Regions from separate parts of the Sporosarcina sp. FSL K6-2383 genome, predicted to be linked through region 1. Evidence: riboswitches for the same ligand, from Rfam matches in the RefSeq annotation. Region 1 holds a riboswitch; the other holds the start of a gene.

Region 1 (4,167 bases):
CCCAAAATGACAATACGTTTATATGTGCGAGAAAATAATGATCTGGTTGTTAGTGCAAACAAAATGATAAGTGCCATCGGAATCAGTTTCATGAAAATCTTGAAGCCGACTGGATCTGATGGGATGAGGAAGATATAGATAGCCCCCATAATCGTAATAGCAGCCAGTAATAGTTTTTGAATCATTCGTGCAACCCCTTTCACTAGTATCTTTCGAGAAATAGGAAAGAAAATCCTGCTTGAATGATAGAGTTCTGTTGAAAGGTAGCTAAGTTTTCAAATTAGGTAGTCGAGTTTGCCCAAAGCTTCCGTGAAATAAAAAATTACCTACCACTAGAAAGACTTCCTAGTGGCAGGCAATTAAAAAAATCGTCAGACGACTGAATAGTTCTTGTGTGCAACAACTGTCAGATTGGATGCGGCACCAATGAGTTCGGCATCCTTCGAAGAAATCTCCACAATGACAGAGTTTTCGAGAATTTTAAAAATAGTACCATTAACTTCATGGTCATTACGGACAAACGAAATCTTTTCATCGATTTTGCGCGCTGCGACAAAATCCGATACATCTTTTTCCTTGCGTGGAAAAGCCATTCGAATTCCCCCTAGTGTTTATTTTCATCATGCCCTCAATCAATTAAAAAAATGCTTAGGTCAAACCCTAAGCGTGGCATAAAAGACGAAACACAACTCAACGAAAATGATAGATCACAAGTTGTCTACTAACTAGTATACCATATTTTGACGAAATTTGCAGAAATGCTGTTTCCGTCAGATTCAGAGTGCCTTCCATTTTGTAGTCAACGCTAATAATTTAAATCTTTCATTGACAATCATTTCTTTTTAAACACTGCTGAAACTCGCTTCTCACTACCTTCTTTCATCCGTTGGAAATTTTCGATATGCTTCCAAATCGCAAGTATGAATAATACAATTGCGATGACGATGGGCCAGTAACCTTCTGACCAAAATGCCAAGGTCAAGAATGTCACGTACAACATCAAAACGCCAAACACCAGAAAGTTAGTCGTAAGTGCTACGACTACTAACAACGCAAAACCAACGAGACCGAAACGCCAATCGAGTGCGAGTAGAACGCCGATAACTGTAGCAGTTCCTTTGCCGCCGTTGAACTGCATGTAAAACGGAAAGTTATGTCCAGCGACTGTTGCGGCACCTACCAAAAAGAGTAGTAATGCGACATCATTTCCCGGCAATTCCGCATTCACAGAAAAAAAGTGTACAAGTAGTACAGCCAGCGCACCTTTTCCAATATCAATCGCTGCTACAAGAGCACCAAACTTTTTCCCTAACACAATCGTAGCATTCGAAGCACCTGCATTTTTGACCCCAGTTTCTTTTAAATTAACTCCTGAAATCTTCGTTGCAACAACCGAGCCGTGTAAGCATCCGATTAAATATCCACACAGTAGCACTCCTATAACCCACAACCACATACCAATTCCCCCAAACTAGTGAAATTACTCTATTGATTCCGTCTGCTCTCCAGCAGGAGGCATCCCAAAGCGCCAAGCGTTGTTGGTAAGATTCATTATTTCAACTTGTATAATCGTTATTATAACATCTTAGAGTAAATGTAAGTTTCTGAAAAAACTTTCAATAAACACTTGACATTGTATTAAGAATTCGCCTATACTACTTCACAAGATGGAAAACTAAATCAATCAAACTCTTATCAAGAGCGGCGGAGGGACTAGGCCCTGCGATGCCCGGCAACCGGCAAGTGACTAACTTGCACAGGTGCTACTTCCTACAGATTCGTGTAAACGGTCTGAAAGATAAGAGGAGGAATAAGCGAAAGCGTAACCCTCTTCTTAGCGTTAAGCGAAGGGGGTTATTTTTTATTCCTAAAAGAATATCCCCGACGCCTCCGCACGTATTCAAAAAATATCCATCTAAAAAACTACTGGAGGTAATGACAATGACAAAACTTCAACCCGAAACACTTCTTCTACATGGTGGCCAAGAGCCAGACCCGGTGACAGGATCACGCGCGGTGCCGATTCATAGAACAACCTCTTTCGTATTCCGTGACACAGAACATGCACAAAATTTGTTCGCTTTGAAGGAAGCGGGTAATATTTATTCTCGTATTATGAATCCAACGGTCGACGTTTTTGAAAAGCGTGTAGCTCTATTGGAAGGTGGAACGGCGGCAGTTGCATTATCATCAGGAATGGCAGCTATTGCGTTTTCGATTTTAAATATAGCAGGTGCTGGCGATGAAATCGTAGCTGCGAGTAATTTGTACGGAGGTACTTATAATTTATTCGCAGTATCACTGCCACGCTATGGCATTAACGTAAAATTTGTGGATGCGACGGACCCTGAAAACTTCCGTGCAGCCATTACAGATAAAACAAAAGCGATTTTTGCTGAAACAATTGGTAATCCAAGCCTTCATGTGCTTGATATTGAAGCAGTTGCGAATATCGCACATGACAATGGAATTCCACTACTTATTGATAATACATTCCCATCACCTTATGGTTCGAACCCTATTGATTTTGGGGCAGACGTTGTTATTCATTCTGCAACGAAATGGATTGGTGGACATGGAACGTCTATCGGGGGTGTCGCGATTGACTCTGGGAAATTTGATTGGACACAAGGAAGATTCCCTGGTTTCACAGAGCCAGATGAAACGTACCATGGTATTCGTTATGGTATTGATGCAGCGGGTGCAGCATTTGCGACGAAGTTACGCGTTCAAGCGCTTCGTGATTTCGGACCATGCTTGAGTCCGGATAATGCATTTGCTTTCTTACAAGGACTTGAAACATTACATTTACGTGTGGAAAAACATAATGCCAATGCGCTTAAAGTGGCAGATTATTTGAAGCAACATCCGTCAGTGGAGTGGGTAACGTATACGGGTCTTGAAAATCATCCTTCAGCTAACAATGCGAAAAAATATTTGAAAAATGGTTTTGGTTCAATTATCGTCTTCGGTATTAAAGGTGGACGCGAAGCGGGTCGTAACTTGATCGATAATGTTAACATTTGGTCGCATGTTGCGAACGTTGGAGATGCAAAATCACTTATTATTCATCCGGCTTCAACAACGCATCAGCAGCTATCCGCAGAGGGACTTGAAGAAGCTGGCGTCAAAGAAGAATTGATCCGCCTATCAGTTGGACTGGAAGCGGTAGAAGATATTATCGCGGATCTTGCACAGGCCATTGATAAGGCAGTTCCAGTCAAAGCATAAAATTATACCCGATAAAATAACAAGGAGCGTGACGGGCATGGGGACAGGATTTGTGAACATTGGAAGCTTACAATTGGAGTCGGGCATTATGCTAGAAAATGTTCAGCTAGCCTATGAAAGAATAGGTAGACCAGAGGCACAAACTGTCCTTATTTGCCACGCATTGACGGGAAATCATGAAACCATTGGAACGGATAAAAATCCAGGCTGGTGGAGTGGCCTTGTAGGTCAAGGGAAAAGTATCGATACCAATCAATTCTCGGTCATCTCGTTCAATGTGCTTGGAGGATGTGATGGATCGACGGGACCGTCATCTATCAATCCATCTACCGGGGCACCTTATGACGAGTTATTTCCAGAAGTGACCATTCGGGATATGGTACATGCGGAGCGCAAAGCGCTAACGGTACTAGGAGTAGATCGACTACGCGCGGTGATTGGTGCTTCGCTTGGTGGTATGCGAGTCTTAGAATGGGGTATTTTATATGCAGATGATATGGATGTACTCGTACCGATTGCAGCTACACCAACGCTAAGTGCGTATGGGGTTGGCTTGCAGGCGATAGGTAGTGATATAGGTTTCGGCAATGATGTGTATACAGGACCAGCTTTAGTAAAACACTTTGATCCGAATAGTTATTACACACTGCTCGGTGCTATGAATACCCATGATATTGGTCGTGGACGTGGAGGCATCGCGAACGCTTCTCGCCAATTCTCTGCAAAAGTAGTGGCATTCGCATTTACGAATGATTTGATTTATCCAACGGAAGAGATTCAGGCGTTTGCACATCTTGTTGAAGATTCAAGCTATGTTCTCGTCAATACACAATCCGAGCAGGATGGATTTTTAACTGAATTCGACAAATGGGGACTTATTATTAAGCAATTCATGGAGGTGGCGGTATGCCGTCAATCAAAGTCGCTATACTCGGT
Region 2 (4,167 bases), 1.2 Mb from region 1:
TATGTTGGAAATAGTTTGCATCAAGTTCACCAGATGCTAAATCCTGATTAGGCAATACATAATCTTGATATGGTTCGATTTCGAGTTCAATACCTTTTTCCTTTAGCAATGGTGCTGCCTCTTCAAGGATAATCACATGCGGTACGTTTGACGCGCCAATTTTGAGTGTTGTTACTTCCACTTCACCTATATCTTCACTACCACTTCCAGTTGTTTTATCGTCCTCAACTGTTTTTGCTCCACATGCCGCAAGCGCCAATACAAGCACTGCAAATAAAATACCTGTTAATAACTTTTTCATGTTGTGTACTCCCCTTTTTCTTTGTTGTTTTATAAAACAGGCAATGCCTGTTGTTCCCAATAGTAAGTTACCGCTTGTCTAATTTTTTCACAGCGAAGTCACCAATGAATTGAATGATAAAAACAATAATTAAGATGATAATCGTTGCTGCAAGCGTAACGTCTCCACGGTTGCGCTGGAATCCATCTAAAAACGCTAGCGTTCCAAGACCACCTGCTCCAATGATTCCCGCCATTGCCGTATAGCCGACGAGTGCAATAGATGTGACAGTAATGCCCGAAACAAGCGCAGGCATCGACTCAGGTAATAGAACTTTGAATATAATTGTGCGCGTTTTCGCTCCCATCGACTTGGCAGCTTCGATGACGCCTTTATCAATTTCCTGAAGTGCAATTAATACCATTCTTCCATAGAAAGGAGCTGCTCCAATAATAAGTGCAGGCAATGCTGCATCAGGTCCACGTATCGTCCCTAGTAGGAACTTCGTAAAGGGAATCAGTAAAATAATTAATATAATAAAAGGTATCGACCTAAAAATATTGACGAATGCCCCCGTCACAATATTGGCGAACTTATTGGCCCACAGCTGTCCAGGGCTTGAAAGGAACAGAAGGACACCTAGCACTAATCCGATTACTAACGTAAAAAATGTAGATAATACTGTCATATAAATAGTTTCAACTGTTGCTTCCCACATTTTCGGCCAGTCCACATTCGGAAATAGGGTTTCAATCATTACTAATCACCTCTGTCTGCACATCTTTTTCATGAAGATAACGAATGGCTTCTTTAATGGTCCCCTCATCTCCCACAAGCTGAAGGATTAACGAACCGTATGCCCCGCCATGCGTATGTGAAATATTCCCCTGAACGATGTTCACATCTACATCAAATTTACGTATCAGGCCTGCCAAAACGGGCTGTTCTGTCCGTTCCCCTACAAATACAAGCTTGATAAGCGTACCAGAAGATACCTCTTCTTTAATATGCGCCAATGCCTGCTTCACTTCTACCGGCTCCGTTATTTGAGAAACAAATCGTTTCGTAATCGGCGCTTGCGGTGATTGGAATACTTCTAGGACATCTCCCAACTCGACAACTTCGCCCGCTTCCATGACTGCAACCCGATGGCAAATTTTACGAATGACGTGCATTTCATGTGTGATCAACACAATCGTCAAGCCTAATCGTTCGTTAATACCCGTTAGAAGATCGAGAATTGAATCTGTTGTCTCTGGATCAAGGGCTGAAGTTGCTTCATCACATAACAGAACTTCTGGGTCATTTGCCAGCGCGCGGGCGATTCCCACACGCTGCTTTTGACCGCCTGATAATTCGGATGGATAGGCATTTTCACGACCAGCCAAACCTACAAGTTCAATCAGCTCTGTCACTTTCTTTTCACGGTCTACTTTTCGTACTCCTGCGATTTCCAGCGGAAAAGCGATATTTTCTTTAACAGTTCTAGACCATAGTAAGTTGAAATGTTGGAAAATCATACTTACTTTTTGTCGTGCTTCCCTTAGTTCTTTTCCCTTGATAGCTGAAATTTCTAACTTCCCAATCTGCACAGTGCCAGATGTAGGCATTTCAAGACCATTCAGCAAGCGAATTAGCGTACTTTTTCCTGCCCCACTATAACCAATGACTCCGAAAATCTCGCCATCAGCAATTTCAAGCGATACATCTTTGACAGCTGTAATACTAGCTGATCCATCACCGTATCGTTTATTTATATTTGATAAATGAATCATTTCTTTCACCTCTGGATCATTTTCTTTACACTATGTTGATAATATAAAGCCGAAAATATAAAAAAGCCTTCCTGCAGACGGGCAGAAAGGCTTGACGTTATCATAAATAAACGTTCGTCCAATCTCTCATCTCCCAAAGCAAATGCTTTGTGTGATTTGGCACCATTTCACTTTCGTGACGGTTGCCGGGCTTCAAAGGGCACTATCCCTCCACCTCTCTTAATAAGAGCGACCTATTCAATTAAATGTTAAAACGAAGTATAGCATAGCTTCTCAAACTATGTCAACTTATTTTTTCAAGTAGATAAGGAACTGACTGAAATGCATAGATTTTATGCTGCACAACGCCATCCTTTTGAATGAGTAAGCAAGGAACACTTTCGATTTCATAATCCATCGCCAAGTCTTGTACGTAATTCAAATCCGCTTTCCCAATTGGTAAGTCTGGCTTCATTACTGACACAACTTCCATCATTTTCGATGCGACAGCACAGGTCCCACACATCGGTGTATAGAGATAATATACCGCAACGTCTGACTCTTTCACAGTTGCTTCCCATTGTTCACGTGTCCATGTTTCCATTGTTTATAAACCATCCTTTTATAATCAATTACGCCTCGGCGTAATTGCGTCCAAATTTTGAATTGTGCCCACAGGACGTGGGTATGCAGTCGTTGCGACAGGACGTCGCGAACTTAGACTGCCTGCAATTAACTCCCTTCAAAATTTGTGACATCCACCGGAGGCTTGACTTGATTCGGCAGGGAATTTGGGCTTCCTGCCGAATCAAGTCAAAAATTCGGGGTGTATGTTAAAATTTGCATCCAGTAATATTGTTGCAAGCACTTTGTATGGAGTCGTTTCCACTTCCTTATAAACTTTTTCTGTATATAAATGAATCGCGTTAGGGAATCCCCTTTTGACTAATGTTCGAATCTGCTCACCTGATTCATCCGCATCGACAAAGACATACAGCTCATGTTGTTCATAAGGTTCCAGTAATTCTTCCAGCCGATAGGAGCTAACTGTCCCGTTCGTACAAATGATATCAACGGACTCAGCCAGAATTCGTGCAAGACGTTTTCTATCTTGGCCCCCTTCAACAACAATCACTCTGTCATATAGCACAAAGGATCCTCCCACGCTTCATTTTTTATGGTTCAAAAAAACGCCGTGATAAGACCGGCGTTTAGTTAGATTACATTATTCTCCGACTGTCATTTTTTCGTATGCTTCAGCGGACATTAATGCATCCAATTCAGATGCATCAGATGGTTCAACAACAATCATCCATGCATTTTCGTATGGAGATTCATTCACGAATTCAGGGCTATCTTCTAGACCTTCGTTTACTTCAATTACTTTACCGCTAATTGGTGCATAAAGTTCCGATACTGTCTTAACGGATTCAACGCTTCCGAAAGGCTCGTCTGCTTTGATGTCGTCACCTACAGATGGAAGTTCAACGAAAACGATATCGCCAAGTTCAGATTGTGCAAAATGTGTAATTCCAATACGGTAGTTACCGCCTTCTTCTTTTACCCATTCATGCTCTTCAGAATAACGCAGATCTTTTGGTGTGCTCATTCCGTAACCCCTCCAAATATATAATTTCATTCACTTCAATATTCGCATATTTAGTTCATAAAAACAAGGAAGGAATCACTTTGTCCAAACGTTTTCAAATTCCTCTTCCTTGAATCCAACTGTCACTTTATCATCGCCGAAAACAAGTGGCCTTTTTATCAACATACCATCTGATGCAAGTAAACTAATTTTCTCATCATCTGACATTTCCGGTAGTTTGTCTTTCAAATTAAGTTCTCTGTATTTCATCCCACTGACATTGAAAAACTTCTTCAATTCTAGTCCGGACGTTGTAATGATTTTACTTAGTTCCTCTGCCGAAGGGGGAGCTTCAGCAATATTGACCTCTTGAAAATTCAAATCGTTCGCTGCAAGCCAAGCCTTTGCTTTTCTACACGTGCTACATTTCGGATATCCGTAATATGTAAGTCCCATATCCAACACCTCCATTATCGCAATTATAACAGAAAATCATCCAGACACCTATTGGCACCTGGATGATTTGTATACGATTAAACGATGTA

What was found. A riboswitch is a leader RNA that binds a small molecule or an ion and turns the genes downstream of it on or off. The one in region 1 is predicted to bind S-adenosylmethionine.
Region 2: linked by a shared signal. The riboswitch ahead of MKZ10_RS16105 (methionine ABC transporter ATP-binding protein) and the one ahead of MKZ10_RS03970 (O-acetylhomoserine aminocarboxypropyltransferase/cysteine synthase family protein) in region 1 are both predicted to bind S-adenosylmethionine.

What each region holds. Positions count from the first base shown of each region.
Region 1 is NZ_CP152017.1:745,547-749,713, forward strand. It holds gene MKZ10_RS03955 (lysoplasmalogenase) at 1-185, opposite strand, end outside; gene MKZ10_RS03960 (DUF2187 family protein) at 372-593, opposite strand; gene MKZ10_RS03965 (glycerol-3-phosphate acyltransferase) at 833-1,456, opposite strand; SAM riboswitch class I at 1,690-1,805, shown strand; gene MKZ10_RS03970 (O-acetylhomoserine aminocarboxypropyltransferase/cysteine synthase family protein) at 1,942-3,231, shown strand; gene MKZ10_RS03975 (alpha/beta fold hydrolase) at 3,269-4,167, shown strand, end outside; gene MKZ10_RS03980 (homoserine dehydrogenase) at 4,138-4,167, shown strand, end outside.
Region 2 is NZ_CP152017.1:3,182,275-3,186,441, forward strand. It holds gene MKZ10_RS16095 (MetQ/NlpA family ABC transporter substrate-binding protein) at 1-301, opposite strand, end outside; gene MKZ10_RS16100 (methionine ABC transporter permease) at 369-1,037, opposite strand; gene MKZ10_RS16105 (methionine ABC transporter ATP-binding protein) at 1,030-2,055, opposite strand; SAM riboswitch class I at 2,179-2,284, opposite strand; gene MKZ10_RS16110 (thioredoxin family protein) at 2,339-2,638, opposite strand; gene MKZ10_RS16115 (toprim domain-containing protein) at 2,843-3,184, opposite strand; gene gcvH (glycine cleavage system protein GcvH) at 3,260-3,643, opposite strand; gene MKZ10_RS16125 (arsenate reductase family protein) at 3,719-4,078, opposite strand; gene MKZ10_RS16130 (acyl-CoA dehydrogenase family protein) at 4,156-4,167, opposite strand, start outside.